2 regions of the Nostocoides sp. HKS02 genome follow, and region 2 is predicted to be linked to the other one. Evidence: predicted binding sites of a transcription regulator. Region 2 holds the regulator's gene; the other holds the start of a gene.

Region 1 (7,633 bases), 1.1 Mb from region 2:
GCCGAGGTCGACGCCGACACCGCGCGCGAGATGCTCAAGGAGGTCTCGCGGCTCGCCGAGAACGAGCTGGCCGAGTCCTTCGCCGACGCGGACCGCAACCCACCGGTCTATGACCCCAAGACCTACTCGGTGACGATGCCCGAGTCGTTCAAGAAGAGCTACCGGTCCTACGTCGACTCCGGCTTCTGGGGCGTGGACGTGCCCGGAGAGCTCGATGGCACCGTGGTCCCGCCCAGCCTGAAGTGGGCGATGAACGAGATGGTCTTGGGTGCCAACCCTGCCGTCGCCATGTTCGCGGCCGGATACTCCTTCGGCAAGCTCCTCTACATCCTCGGCAACGACGAGCAGAAGAAGCTGGCCCGCTGGATCATCGAAAAGGGCTGGCACTGCACCATGGTCCTGACCGAGCCCGACGCCGGGTCGGACGTCGGCGCGGGCCGGACCAAGGCGACCGAGAACGCCGACGGCACCTGGAACATCACCGGCGTCAAGCGGTTCATCACCTCCGGCGAGTCCGACATGGTCGACAACGTCGTGCACTTCGTGCTCGCGCGCCCTGAGGGCGCCGGCGCCGGCACGAAGGGGCTGTCGCTTGTTCATCGTCCCGAAGTTCCACGTCGACCTCGAGACCGGTGAGCTCGGCGAGCGCAACGGCGCATACGTCACCAACCTCGAGCACAAGATGGGCCTCAAGGTCTCCACCACCTGCGAGATCACCTTCGGCGACAAGGAACCCGCCGTCGGCACCCTGCTCGGCGACACCCACGACGGCATCGCGCAGATGTTCCGCGTCATCGAGCACGCCCGCATGCTCGTCGGCACCAAGGCCATCTCGACGCTCTCGACGGCATACCTCAACGCCCGCGACTACGCCAAGGAACGCGTCCAGGGTGCCGACCTGACCCAGATGACCGACAAGGAGGCGCCGCGCGTCACCATCACGCACCACCCGGACGTGCGCCGTTCCCTCATCACCCAGAAGGCGTATGCCGAGGGGCTGCGCGCGCTGGTCATCTACACCGCCACGCAGCAGGACATCGTCGACCAGGCGTTCCTCGAGAGCGGTACGGAGCAGCTCGAGAAGGACAGCCCGGCCGAGATGGCCAACCGGGTCAACGACCTGCTGCTGCCCATCGTCAAGGGCGTCGGGTCGGAGCGCGCCTGGGTGCTGCTCGGCACCGAGTCGCTGCAGACGCTGGGTGGCTCGGGCTTCCTCCAGGACTACCCGATCGAGCAGTACATCCGCGACGCCAAGATCGACACGCTCTACGAGGGCACGACCGCGGTGCAGGGCCTCGACTTCTTCTTCCGCAAGATCATTCGCGACAAGGCCCAGGCGCTGTCACACCTCGCGATGCAGATCCAGGAGTTCGCCAAGGCCGATGACGGCACGACGTTCCTGCGCACCGAGCGCGAGCTGCTCGGCAAGGGGCTCGAGGACGTGCAGGGCATCCTCGGCTACATGGTGGGCGAGCTCATGAAGTCCGACCCGCGTCAGGAGGGCGGTGACCTGACCAACCTCTACAAGGTCGGCCAGAACACCTCGCGACTGCTGCTCGCGGCGGGCGACCTGGTCATCGGCTGGCTGCTGCTGCGCCAGGCCGAGGTGGCGCAGGCGGCCCTCACGGCCGGCGATGTCTCCGCGAAGACCATCACCCAGAAGGACGTGGACTTCTACGAGGGCAAGGTCGCCGCGGCCTCGTTCTACGCGCGCAACGTCCTGCCCAAGATCGCGGCCGAGCGCCAGATCGCCGAGGCGACCGACAACTCGCTCATGGACATCCCGGAGTCCGCCTTCTGAGCCACTGCTGATCCTCTGACAAGACGGAAGGTCGCTGCCCGACGTGGGCAGCGACCTTCCGTTGTGTGGCTGTACTGGCGACCCGAGGCGGGTCAGAGGTCCCGATGGTCGACGTCGACCTCGTCCACGCGCGTGCCGGTGGCCGGGTCGGTGTGGCTGACCCGACGCGAGGAGTAGCCCCCGCCGACCGCGCGACGGGTGACGACCAGCGAGAGGACGATGGCCAGCACGCCGGCGGCCATGCAGATCCAGCCGATGGCGTTGAGGTCGACAGAACCCAAGGACGCGTGGAGGGCGAAGGTCAGGATCGCCCCCACGACGATGAGGAAGATGCCCAGTCCGATGTACATGCTCACTCCTGTGATCGCGGGGTCGGGGAATGACCCGTTGACTCGACTGTAACGCTCGAAGGCCCTGACCTGCGGGAACGCGAGCACCGGATCGGCTCGCACAGCCGCCGCCGGGCCTTGTCTTGGGGTGCGAGGAGGCGAGTTGGTGCTGAGGTGTGGTGTGGTGTTGCCATTCGAACAGATGTTCGATAGTATGCGTGGTGTGGGGGTAGTTTTGGCGCAGTGGCGACCGGTCGCTGGGGGTGCGACCGGCGAGGCGCTGCGCACGGTGCACCGGGCCTTGGATCGGGCCTTGGATCGGGCCTCGGACGAGGTCGTGGCAGTGCCAGACGGCACGGATCCGAGGCGCCTCATCGGCGAGGTGGACCGCGCCATCACGCGACTCCAGTCCCTGCGCCTCGACCTCGTGCGCGCGGCCGACCGTGCCCACGTCTCGGCCGCATCGGGCGCGTCGGGGACCGCCGCCTGGCTTGCGTCTGCGACCCGGGCCGACACCGCTTCCGCCGCACGCGACGTCAAGCTCGCGACGGCCCTCAGCGACACGCTCCCGGCTACCCGAGAGGCGCTCGCGCAGGGCACCGTCTCCACGGCGCACGCCCAGGTCATCGCGACGGCGACGGGTCGGTTGCCCCAGTCGCTGACCGACCGCGAGCGCTCGACCATCGAGGTGGCGCTGGTCGAGCGCGCCAAGCTGGTCGACCCCGGGACTCTGCGCAAGGCGGCGCGGCGCGCGCTCGCGGCCGCGGAGCGGAGTCAGGCCGAGGTCGACGCCGACGAGGACGAGGTCGTGCGGTCCGAGGAGGACCGCGCCCTGGCTCGCACCCGGCTCTCCTGGCATGACAACCGCGACGGCACCCTGAGCGGCCACTTCACGGTCCCGATCCTGGCCGGGCACATGCTGGTCAAGGTGATCCAACAGATGGCGTCACCGCGCCGCTTCGCCCAGCGCGCGGCACAAGCTGCCCGCAACGACGCAGCCTCCCGCGGCGAGACCCTCACGACCACCGGCACGCGCGATCGGGTGTGGGAGGCGTTCCGCACCGACTCCGACGACTGGGCGCACCGGTACGGATCGGCGTTCGCCGAGCTGCTCGAGCACCTGCCCACCGATCGGCTCTCGGGCAAGGTCAACGCCACCGTCCTGGTCACCATGGACGCCGACACGCTCCGAGACCAGGGTCGGGCCAAGGTCTCCGAGACTGACGTGGGCACCGTCCTCAGCGCGGGGCAGGCCCGCCGCCTCGCGTGCTCCGCCGGACTGGTGCCGCTGGTGCTGGGCGGTGCCTCGCACCCACTGGACCTCGGTCGCGCCGGTCGCTTCTTCACCGAGCACCAACGCACCGCGCTGGCCGCCCGCTACACCGCCTGCGCGGCCGACACGTGCGACCGGCCGTACGCCTGGACCGAACTCCACCACGAGAATCCATGGTCCGCGGGCGGCGCGACCGACCTGCACCTCGCCGTGCCGTTGTGCGGGCACCACCACCGACTGATCCACCACGCTGGGTTCGACCATCGCATCGCCACCGACCCGCGAGGCGTCAAGTCCGTCACGTTCCATCGGCGACCATGATCGGCGGCGATGTCGGGGTGCGCGGGTCAGACCCCGCGCAGGTCGAGCGTGAGCTCGTCGGGCGCGCCGTCGACGAGGACCACGGGGATGCCCCAGTCCTGCTGGTACAGGTGGCAGGCGGCGTGCTCGGGCACCTCGCCGGTCTCGGGGTCACCGTCGCACGATGCCGCCTGCACCGACACGTGCAGCACTCCGTCGCCGGCAGCAGGGTCCAGCGTCAGCGTGCGACTCAGACCCTGGGCACTTCCGGCCCCGTCGCGCAGCAGGGCCTCGGGGGTGGCCGAGACCATGAGCCGGGTCGGATCACCCCAGCGGTAGTCGAGCTTCTGACCAGTCGGCGGCGTGAACGATACGTTCAGGGTGACCGCGCCCGGCGACAGCTCGGTGCGGGGGCGTTGGGTTCGGTGCGTCAACCCGTCGACGCGCTGGGCCTTGTCGGGCAAGGCGATTCGCACCAGCTGGTGCGCCGCGGACTCGACCACGACGAGCCGAGCGCGCCCGGTCTCGTCGAGCTCGACCACGGCATCAGAGGGCTCGCGCAGCCCCGCTGCCAGGGTGCTCAGCTCACGGGCGAGCGGGTCGAACCGGCGGATCGCGCCGTTGTACGTGTCGCTCACCGCCACGGACGCGTCCGGCAGCACCGTCACGCCGAGCGGATGCTGCAGCAGCGCCTGGTCGGCCGCCCCGTCACGGTGGCCGAAGTCGAAAAGACCTTGTCCCACGTGGGTTTCCACGACGAAACCCGCGTCCGTGACGTCCAGGGAGCGCAGCGCCGAGGTCTCCGAGTCGGCGATCCACAGCCGCGAGCCGTCCGGCGAGACTGCCAGCCCCGACGGCTGGGCGAACCACGCCTCGTCAGCGGCGCCGTCGCGGATCCCCTCGGCCGAGGTGCCACCGAGCACCGCGACCGTGTTGTCCCGCGAGTCCGTGGCCAAGTGCAACGCCCACAGCTGGTGGACCCCCGCCATGGCGATGACCACCCGGTCGATGAACCACGCGACATCCCAGGGGGTCGACAGGTCCTGCTTCAGGGCAGGGCCGCCGCCGGAGCGTTCGCGCAGCTGCCGACCGGTGCCCGCCAGCACGGTCCACGACCCGTCCGCCAGCCGAAGCCCCTTGACCTGGTGGTGGACCGAGTCGGCGACGACCACGTCGTACCCCACTCGGGCCGCCGTCTGCGCCGGCAGCACCAGCACCCCCTGGGGCTCGGCCAACACCTCCGGGCCACCGAACCGCTCGCGCTCGGTCACGAGGTCGGGCTCGAGCCAGACGATCTCGTGGTGTGCGGTGTCCGACACGAGAAACGACCCGTCCGGCAGGACAGCCGCCTTGCCCGGGAACCGCAGCGCCGTCTGCGCAGGTGCCGGGGCGGCATACGGCGAGTCGCCGACCCGCAAGGTGCCCTTGGCGCGGTGCTCCTCGATGAGCTCCTCGACCAGCACGGACAGGCCGTGCGCATGACCCTCGCCGGACATCGACGCGACGATGTAGCCCTCGGGGTCGATGACCACAAGTGTCGGCCATGCCCGGGCGGTGTACGCCTGCCACGTCACGAGCTCGGGATCGTCGAGGACGGGGTGGTGGACGGCATACCGCTCGACGGCGGCGGCCAGCGCGACGGGATCGGCCTCGTGCTCGAACTTGGGCGAGTGGACGCCGACCAGGACCAGCGACTCGGCGTACTTCTTCTGCAGCGGCCGCAACTCGTCGAGGACGTGCAGACAGTTCACGCAGCAGAACGTCCAGAAGTCGAGGACCACGATCCGCCCGCGCAGGTCGGCTAGCGAGATCGCGCGACCCCCGGTGTTCAGCCAGCCGCGGCCGACCAGCTCGGGAGCCCGCAGCCGGGTCACCGCACGGGTCGAGGCGGTCACAGCCGGCGGTCCTGCAGCACGGGGAACTGCTCACGCCAGGTCGCCACAGCACTCATGTCGACCTCAACGCTGAGCACCTGCTCGGCAGTCCCGGCCATCGCCAGCGATTCGCCGGTCGCCGAGACCACCTGGGAGTGGCCGCCCATCTCGGTGCCCGCATGGGTGCCCGCGGTGTTGCAGGCGATGACGACGCACTGGTCCTCGATGGCGCGCGCGTGCGCGAGCAGGGTCCAGTGCCGCACGCGCGCGGCGGGCCACGCTGCGGGGATGATGAAGGCCGTGGCCCCCGCATCGACCTGCCGCCGGTACAGCTCGGGGAACCTCAGGTCGTAGCAGGTGGACAGCCCGGCCCGCCCAGCCGCGTCCGGCAGGTCGACGAGCACGACGTCCTCGCCGGCGTCCATGAGGGCCGGCTCGCCCGCGCCGAACCCGAACCGGTGGATCTTGCGGTATGCCGCGACGAGACGTCCGTCGGCGGCATACACGAGCGAGGTGTTCCAGAGGCCGCGGCCGTCGGAGCCCACCTCGCCGGACGACGGCCGCTCGACGATCGAGCCGGCGTGGAGCATGACCTGGGCGTCGCGTGCCGCGGCCGACATAGCGGCGCCGATCGGGCCGTCGACCGGCTGGGCACGATCGGCCCACTCGCGGTAGGAGAAGCCGCCGGGAGCCCACAGCTCAGGGAGCACGACGAGGTCGTGGCCCGCCTGCGCGCGAACCAGGTCGGCGACCCGGGAGATCCGAGCCTCCATGGACTCGTCGTCGCCGTACGCGACCTGGACGACTGCAACCCGCATGACTCAGCCCCTCCGCTCGGAACGCTTCTTCAGCTGTGCCAAGTGTGCGTTGTAGGCGAGGAGGTCGGCATCCCCGTCACGGTCGGCCTGACGGTCACTGCGGCGGGTCTCGGCCCGGTCGGACCGCACCCACCCGATCGCGACCAGCAGGGTCAGCGCGAGGGTGGGGGCCTCACCGATCCCCCAGGCGATCGCTCCCGCTTCGCGCTGGTCCTTCAGCACGTCGGTCATCCACGACAGGTGGAGCACGTCGAAGAAGCCCGGGGCCAGCACCGTGGTGCTGCCGGTCATGACGACCCCGAAGAACGCGTGGAACGACATCGTGGCGAACAGCACCACGAGCAGCATCAACGGCGGCCACTTCTTCGGGCCGGGGTCGATCCCGATGAGGACCCACGCGAACAGGTACCCGGTCAGGAGGAAGTGGATCAGCATCAGCACGTGGCCGGTGTGGGTGCGCAGGGCGAGCTCGAACAAGGGCGAGAAGTAGAAGATCGCCAGGCTGAAGAAGAACAGCGCGGCGGCGACGACCGGGTTCGACAGGACGCGCAGCGCCCGCGAATGGACGACCTGCAGCAGGACCTCGCGAGGCCCCCACGTCTTGTCCTGCCGCGCCGGCAGCGTGCGCAGTGCCAGGAGGATCGGGGCGGCCGGCACGAGCAGCAGCGGCACCAGCATCGCCACGACCATGTGCATGACCATGTGGGCCGAGAACAGCACGGCGCCGTAGACGGCAGGGGCGCCGCAGGTGGCGTAGACGAACACCGCCCAGCCGAGCACCCAGAGGATCGGACGGTGCACCGGCCACGCGTCACCACGGCGCCGAAGGCGGACGATCCCCGCGACGTAGAGCCCGACCGCCACCACGGCCACGCCCAGCCACAGCCAGTCCGTGCGCCACGTGGTGAACCACGACGAGGCGATCAAGGGCGGCGGCGCCGGGTAGCCGGTCAGCGAGAAGGCGACAGAGGCGTCCGGCACCGGCGAGTCGGGCACCGGCGGTGCGCTTCGAGCGAGCGCGACGGCAGTCCCGGTCGCCACACCCATCACCGCGAGCTCCGCCACGACGAGCCGCACGAACGGTCGCGCCGCGCCGTCCTGCCCGAGCCGAGGAAGGAGGGCCCGACGGTGGCGCCACCCGGCATACCCGAGGGCCAGGAGCGCGGCGGTCTTGATGAGCAGGAGCGCGCCGTAGCGGGTGGCCAGGTCGCCCCACCCGTCGATGCGGACCGTCGCGC
Region 2 (7,633 bases):
GAGGTCCAGCGCGCGACCGGGCGGCCAGCCGCCGACGATCCGGGCGACCTCGGCGTTGGGGGTGGCGCTCCAGACCCGGGCGCTCGCGGCATATCGCTGGTCCCACATCTGCTGGCGGTCGGTCATCCCCTTAGCATCGCCGATATGAGCGCCAATGCCGCGGGGGAGCCGGAGATCGTCATCCGCGACGCCGGCCTCGACGACCTGCCGACGATGGCCGCCATCTACGACGAGCAGGTCGGCACCTCGCTCGCGACGTTCGACACCGAGCCCCGTGGGGCGGCATACCTGGGTGAGAAGCTGGCGTCGGCGGGTGGCAGCGACATCGTGCTCGTCGCCCGAGCGGGGGACGAGGTGCTGGGCTACGCGTACTCCGGGCCGTTCCGTCCGCGCCCGGCGTACGCCGGCACCAAAGAGGTGTCGGTCTACCTCGCGGTCGGCGCGCGGCGTCGTGGACTCGGGCGCGCCCTATATGCCGAGCTGCTCGCCCGCCTCGACGCCCGGCCCGACGTGCACACCCAGGTCGCGGTCGTGGCGTTGCCCAATGACGCCAGTGAGGCGCTGCACCGGGCCGTGGGCTTCGAGCAGATCGGGGTGCTCCGGGAGGTGGGGCACAAGTTCGGCCGTTATGTCGACACCGCGTGGTACCAACGGATGGCTTCGGGCGGCTAGGTCTGGCGTGTCGGCGCAACGCTTGGCAGTCTCGTGAGGTGACGCTCGACGAGAGTTTCGGAGGCTGACATGGGCGCGACGAGAATCAGGACCGGTCCGTTCGAGAACGACGACGCACTCGACTTCCTCGACGACCTCGAGGAGTCCGACCCGCAGGAGCGCCGCGTCAAGGTGGAGTCGGCTCTTCGGCGGGTGATCCGCGCGACGGACTACATCGAGGCGTCCACGATGTCGGAGGCGATCGCCGCGGCCGTCGTCGTGGCGGCCTCGGACGACCCTGAGTCGGTCGTGGGGGAGCGCAACGTGCCCCGCTGGCTGGACGAGGAGCCGCTCGACGTCGACGAGCGGCTCGAGGAGTTCGCCACGAAGGCGTTGCACCGGGCGCTGCGCTCCGAGGACAACGAGCTCTGGGAGATCGTGGCCGACGGGGACGCCGGGGACCGCTTCAACACCCGGATCACGCACTACCTCGACGCACTGGGCGACTGAGCCGGCGTCAGGGCCACTGAGCCGGCGTCAGGGCGTCAGATCCGGCGGAGCACCGCCGTGACCTTGCCGAGGATGGTGGCGTGGTCGCCGTCGATCGGCTCGAAGTCCGGGTTGTGCGGCAGCAGCCACACGTGACCGTCCTTGCGCTTGAACGTCTTGACCGTCGCCTCGCTGTCGAGCATGGCCGCGACGATGTCGCCGTTGTCCGCCGTCGGCTGTTGGCGCACGACCACCCAGTCACCGTCACAGATCGCCGCCTCGACCATCGAGTCACCCACGACCTTGAGCAGGAAGAGCTGGCCCTCGCCAACGAGCTGACGGGGCAGCGGGAACACGTCCTCGACGGACTCCTCGGCCATGATCGGCACGCCGGCCGCGATCCGGCCCAGCACAGGGACGTAGGACGCCTCGGGACGGGCGTCGCCCAGGCCGGTCTCGTCGAACGTCGCCGTCTCGTCCTCGGCGCTCGCGCCGCCGCGGTAGCCGCGCGTCTCGGCGGTGGCATCGGGGGAGACGACCTCGATCGCGCGGGGCCGGTTGGGGTCGCGGCGCAGGAAGCCCTTGCGCTCGAGCGTCGACAGCTGGTGGGCGACGGAGCTGGGTGAGGTGAGGCCGACGGCCTCGCCGATCTCGCGCAGGCTGGGCGGGTAGCCGCGGCGGTCGACCGAGTTGCGGATCACCTCGAGGACCCGGCGCTGGCGCACCGTCAGCCCGTCACCGCGGTCGCGGTCGGGAAGCTCCTTGACGTTGTCCTCGCTCATCGCGCTCCTCGTTTCTGCAGGTCAGGTGCCTGTGGCGGGTGGTGCAGGTGGGGCTGTCGGTGGCCTCTGATCTGATCTGAGGCGTGACCACAGCGTATGGCGTTCGAACAGAGTTGCCAAACATGTGTTCGACGCGTGTCTTGAACCTTTCGAACATGCGTGCTAGAAATCAGGCAGAGCGCTTTTCGCACACTCGTTCGAAGAGCCGTCAGATGGAGGAACCGATGAGTGCAGCAGTTGCCTGGGACGTCGCCCCCGCCCCCCTGCGTGTGCCGAGCCGGGTGGCCCGGCCGCACCTGGTCTCCGTGCCCTGCGGCAGCGACGCCGTGGCGGTGCCCGGCGCGCCACTGCGCCTCACCCGCGCGGGCCGCCTCGCCATCACGTCCCTGGTGCTCGTCGTCCTCGTGGCCGCCACCATCGCCCTGCTCTCCGGCGGCGCCTCGGCCACGGTGATCGACCACTCGACGACGGTTCAGGGTGGCCAGACGCTCTCCCAGATCGCGGCTCAGCAGCTGCCCGGCCTGCCGGTCGCCGACGCCGTCGCTCGCATCCAGGTCGCCAACGACCTGACCAGCTCCGAGATCCACGCCGGGCAGAGCCTGCTCATTCCCGCCGTCGGCTGAGCCGGCCCCTGAACGCCCCTGAACGACGCTGAACGGCTGCTGAGCCAACCGCCGCCGGGCTTGGCTGCCGGCCTGCCTGCCGGGCGTGCACCGGCCCGCGAGTTGTGGCAGGTTGACAGCAACATCGCTGATCAGCAGGCAGGGAGGTTCCGCGTGGACGCCAGGAAGGCCTTTCTCTCGTGGCCGGTCGTCCGCCAAGTCCGGTCGGGAGATCTCCTGGGCCGCGGTCCGGCGGTCACTTCGCGGCATACCGAGGAGCTGACCCCGCGCACGAGCACTGCTGACCGGGTCGTGCAGAGCATCTGCCCCTACTGCGCGGTGGGCTGCGGGCAGCGCGTGTTCGTCAAGGACGAGAAGGTCGTCCAGATCGAGGGCGATCCGGACTCGCCGATCTCCCGTGGCCGGCTGTGCCCCAAGGGCTCCGCCAGCGAGCAGCTGGTCAACCACCCCGGCCGCCAGACCGCCATGCTCTACCGCCGCCCCGGGGGCACCCAGTGGGAGTCCCTCGACCGGGACACCGCGCTCGACATGGTCGCCGACCGCTTCGTCGAGAGCCGCCGCCGCGGCTGGCAGGACCACGATGCCAAGGGCAGGTCGCTGCGCCGCACCATGGCCATCGCCTCGCTCGGGGGAGCGACCCTCGACAACGAGGAGAACTACCTCATCAAGAAGCTGTTCACCGCGGCGGGCGCGATCCAGATCGAGAACCAGGCGCGTATTTGACACTCCGCCACGGTCCCCAGTTTGGGGGCCTCGTTCGGGCGCGGAGGCGCCACCCAGTACCTCCAGGACCTCGCCAACGCTGACTGCATCGTCATCCAGGGGTCGAACATGGCCGAGTGCCACCCGGTCGGCTTCCAGTGGGTGGTCGAGGCGCGGCGCAAGGGTGCCAAGGTCATCCACATCGACCCGCGGTTCACCCGCACCTCGGCCAGCGCTGACAAGCACCTGCCGATCCGGGCCGGCAGCGACGTCGTCTTCCTCGGTGCCCTGGTCAACCACGTCCTGACCAACGAGCTCTACTTCAAGGACTACGTCGTGGCGTACACCAACGCCGCCACGCTGATCAGCACGGACTTCCAGGACACCGAGGACCTCGACGGGCTCTTCTCCGGCTACGACCATGACAAGGGTGGCTACGACCAGACGTCGTGGTCCTACGCGACCGCCGACGATGGCGGCGACGGCGACGGCGACGGCGACGGCGACGGCGACGGCGACGGCGACGGCGACGGCAAGCGGACCGTAGTGGGCGACGCCGGCGCCGAGCAGCAGCACGGCAGCCAGAAGTCCGCACACTCCGCCGGTGACCAGCACGGCTCCGGGGGCCCGGCGCTGGAGCACGCCCGGGTGCTGCGCGACGAGACGCTCCAGGACCCGCAGACGGTCTTCCAGATCCTCAAGCGGCACTACGCCCGGTACACCCCCGAGATGGTCGCGCAGGTCTGCGGCATCTCCGTCGACGACTTCGACTACGTCGCCAGGGCCATCACCGAGAACAGCGGCCGGGACCGCACCACGTCCTGGGTCTACTCCGTGGGCTGGACCCAGCACACGCTCGGTGCCCAGTTCATCCGCACCTCCGCGATCCTGCAGCTGCTCCTGGGCAACGTCGGTCGTCCCGGCGGCGGCATCATGGCGCTGCGCGGCCATGCCAGCATCCAGGGCTCGACCGACATCCCGACGCTCTACAACATCCTCCCCGGTTACCTCGCCATGCCAATGGCCGGCAGCCACGACACCTGGGCGCAGTACCTCGAGGCGATCGCGAGCAAGGAGCAGAAGGGCTTCTGGGCCAACGCCGACGCGTATGCCGTGAGCCTGCTCAAGTCGTGGTGGGGCGAGCACGCCAGCGCGGACAACGACTGGTGCTACGACTACCTCCCACGTCTGACCGGGCCGCACGGCACCTACCAGACGGTCATGGCGATGCTCGACGATGAGGTCGAGGGCTACTTCCTGCTGGGCCAGAACCCGGCCGTCGGCTCGGCCCACGGGCGCATGCAGCGGCTGGGCCTGTCCCACCTGAAGTGGCTCGTGGTTCGTGACCTCAACCTGATCGAGTCAGCCACCTTCTGGAAGGACAGCCCCGAGATAGCCACCGGCGAGCTGGCCACCGAGGACATCCAGACCGAGGTCTTCTTCTTCCCGGCCGCCTCGCACGTGGAGAAGTCCGGCAGCTTCACCCAGACCCAGCGGCTGCTCCAGTGGCACCACAAGGCGGTCGAGCCGCCCGGCGACTGCCAGAGCGACCTCGAGTTCTTCCACCTGCTCGGCCAGCGCATCCGCGAAAAGCTCAAGGACTCCACCGACCCCCGCGACCGACCGCTGCTCGACCTGACCTGGGACTACCCACTCGAACCGTCCGGCGAGATCGACGCCGAGGCCGTCCTGCGTGAGATCAACGGGGTCCACCTCAGCGGCGACGATGCCGGCAAGCCGCTCGACAACTACCTGGCCATGCGGGCCGATGGCTCGACCACCGGTGGGTGCTGGATCTACGCCGGGGTCTTCGCCGGCGGGGTCAACCGCGCGGCGAGCCGAGTCCCGGGGCGCGAGCAGTCCGAGGTGGCGCCTGACTGGGGTTGGGCGTGGCCGATGAACCGCCGGATCCTCTACAACCGCGCGTCGGCTGACCCGGCCGGCAAGCCGTGGAGCGAGCGCAAGGCCTACGTGTGGTGGGACGAGGAGAAGGCGACGTGGACCGGCAAGGACGTCCCGGACTTCCCGGTGGCCACGCGCCCCGACCACCGACCGCCACCGGGCACGGGCGGCCCGGACGGCCTGGCCGGTGACGACCCGTTCGTCATGCAGGCCGACGGCAAGGGCTGGTTGTTCGCGCCCAAGGGCCTGGTCGACGGACCGCTGCCGACCCACTACGAGCCGCAGGAGTCCCCGGTCCAGAACCCCCTCTACGCCCAGCAGTCCAGCCCGACGCGGGTCGTGTTCCCCCGCAAGGACAACCTCTGGAGCCCGTCGGGCACGAGTCCTGGCGCCGAGGTCTACCCCTACGTGTTCACGACGTACCGGCTCACCGAGCACCACACGGCCGGTGGCATGTCCCGATGGCTGCCCTACCTCGCCGAGCTCCAGCCCGAGTTCTTCTGCGAGGTGAGCCCAGAGCTCGCCCAGGAGCGGGGCCTCGAGAACGGCGGGTGGGCGACGCTCGTCTCCGCGCGGTCGGCGATCGAGGCGAGGGTCCTGGTCACCGAGCGGATGACGCCGCTGGTCATCAACGGGCGCACCATCCACCAGATCGGGCTGCCGTACCACTGGGGCGTCGGCAGCGACGCGATCGTCTCCGGCGACGCGGCGAACGACCTGCTCGGTGTCGCCCTGGACCCCAACGTCCAGATCCAGGAGTCCAAGGTCGGCTCGTGCGACATCCAGCCCGGTCGACGGCCGCGCGGTGAGGACGTCCTACGGCTGGTTGCCGAGTACCAGTCACGGTCGGGTACTACCGTCCAGACCGGCAACGAGCTGGCCACCGACCACACCAATGACGACCACACCAATGACGACCACACCAATGACGACCACACCAACGACCACCAGGACGAGGGGCGCGACCGATGAGCTTCTGGAACAACCAGCTCTCCGGTCCGACCGACCCTGCGACGGACGCGGGCTGGACCGGCGACAGCGCACGCAAGGGCTTCTTCACCGACACCTCGATCTGCATCGGCTGCAAGGCCTGCGAGGTGGCCTGCAAGGAGTGGAACGCCATCCCCGAGGACGGCCTCGACCTGCTCGGGTCCTCCTATGACAACACGGGCGCGCTCGGAGCGAGCACCTGGCGCCACGTCGCGTTCATCGAGCAGGACGGCGACCGGATCGCGGCGGCGCGCGAGTCCGGGCGCCGCCTCATCGACCTCGGTATGCCGGCTCTGCGCACCGAGGTCGACGCCGAGGTCGGCTCGGGTGTGGGGTCCGACGTGGACTCCGTCGCGAAGGCGTTCGCCGAGGACCAGATGCCCGACTTCCGCTGGCTGATGTCGTCCGACGTGTGCAAGCACTGCACCCACGCGGCCTGTCTCGACGTCTGCCCGACGGGGGCCTTGTTCCGCACCGAGTTCGGCACGGTGGTGGTCCAGGACGACGTCTGCAACGGCTGCGGGTACTGCGTCCCGGCGTGCCCGTTCGGCGTCATCGAGCGCCGCCCCGGCGACGACACGGTCACCAACGCCGGCGCCGCCCAGAAGTGCACGCTCTGCTACGACCGGATCGGCCACGACCAGACGCCAGCCTGTGCGCAGGCGTGCCCGACCACCTCGATCCGGTTCGGTGACCTCGCCGACATGCAAGCCGAAGCCCACGAGCGGGTGGCCCAGCTCCACGACCAGGGCTACCCCGAGGCGCGGCTGTACGGCGCGAACGAGAATGACGGCGTCGGCGGCACCGGGTCGGTCTTCCTGCTGCTCGACGAGCCCGAGGTCTACGGCCTGCCACCGGACCCCCGGGTCACCACTGCCGCCCTGCCCGACATGTATCGCAAGGCCGGCCTGGCTGGGCTGGCGATGCTCGTCCTTGCCGCGGGCTCGTTCCTCGGAGGCCGCCGGCGATGACCACCAACCCCCTCGACTCCGACCGCCCGCCCGAGCGCAGCCGGGCCGAGCGTCGGGCCGAACGCCGCGATGGTGGTCGCGACGGTGGCCGCCGCCGCGACGAGTCGATGATGGTGCCGGACGTGAAGTTCGACAGCTACTACGGCCGGCCCGTGGTCAAACCCGCGCCGTGGGAGGCCGACATCCCGGCCTACATCTTCCTCGGTGGGCTGGCCGCAGGGTCCGCGCTGCTCGGTGCGGGTGGGGCAGCGCGCCGGCTGCCGGTGCTGCGCCGCAACAGCCGGTATGCCGCGCTGGCGGCCCTCACCGCGGGTGGCCTCGCGCTGGTGCGCGACCTCGGCAAACCCGCGCGTGCCCTCAACATGATGCGCACGGTCAAGCTCACCTCGCCGATGTCGGTGGGCAGCTGGATCCTCACGGGCTTCGGCGCGTTTGCCGGACTGGCTGTGGCGTCCGAGGCGAGCCGCGAGCTGCTCGACGACGACTCCGCGCTGGCCGGTGCGCTGAGGTTCGTCGACCCGGC

Evidence for each region. The regulator LexA, encoded in region 2, represses DNA repair genes until DNA is damaged. The targets are predictions, from matches to a motif close to TCGAACANNTGTTCGA.
Region 1: GKE56_RS12470 (HNH endonuclease signature motif containing protein) is a predicted target of LexA. The motif match lies at 2,325-2,340, and genes of this name have one in related genera.

The regions. Positions count from the first base shown of each region.
Region 1 is NZ_CP046121.1:2,584,476-2,592,108, forward strand. Features, by position in the region: partial or broken gene GKE56_RS12460 (acyl-CoA dehydrogenase) at 1-1,801, shown strand, start outside; gene GKE56_RS12465 (DUF6458 family protein) at 1,894-2,151, opposite strand; gene GKE56_RS12470 (HNH endonuclease signature motif containing protein) at 2,354-3,724, shown strand; gene GKE56_RS12475 (NHL domain-containing thioredoxin family protein) at 3,751-5,598, opposite strand; gene GKE56_RS12480 (nitrilase-related carbon-nitrogen hydrolase) at 5,595-6,395, opposite strand; gene GKE56_RS12485 (cytochrome c oxidase assembly protein) at 6,399-7,633, opposite strand, start outside.
Region 2 is NZ_CP046121.1:1,503,315-1,510,947, reverse strand. Features, by position in the region: gene GKE56_RS07155 (bifunctional 2-polyprenyl-6-hydroxyphenol methylase/3-demethylubiquinol 3-O-methyltransferase UbiG) at 1-126, opposite strand, end outside; gene GKE56_RS07150 (GNAT family N-acetyltransferase) at 145-672, shown strand; gene GKE56_RS07145 (DUF4259 domain-containing protein) at 742-1,161, shown strand; gene lexA (transcriptional repressor LexA) at 1,197-1,922, opposite strand; gene GKE56_RS07135 (LysM peptidoglycan-binding domain-containing protein) at 2,147-2,545, shown strand; gene fdh (formate dehydrogenase) at 2,699-6,121, shown strand; gene GKE56_RS07125 (4Fe-4S dicluster domain-containing protein) at 6,118-7,110, shown strand; gene nrfD (NrfD/PsrC family molybdoenzyme membrane anchor subunit) at 7,107-7,633, shown strand, end outside.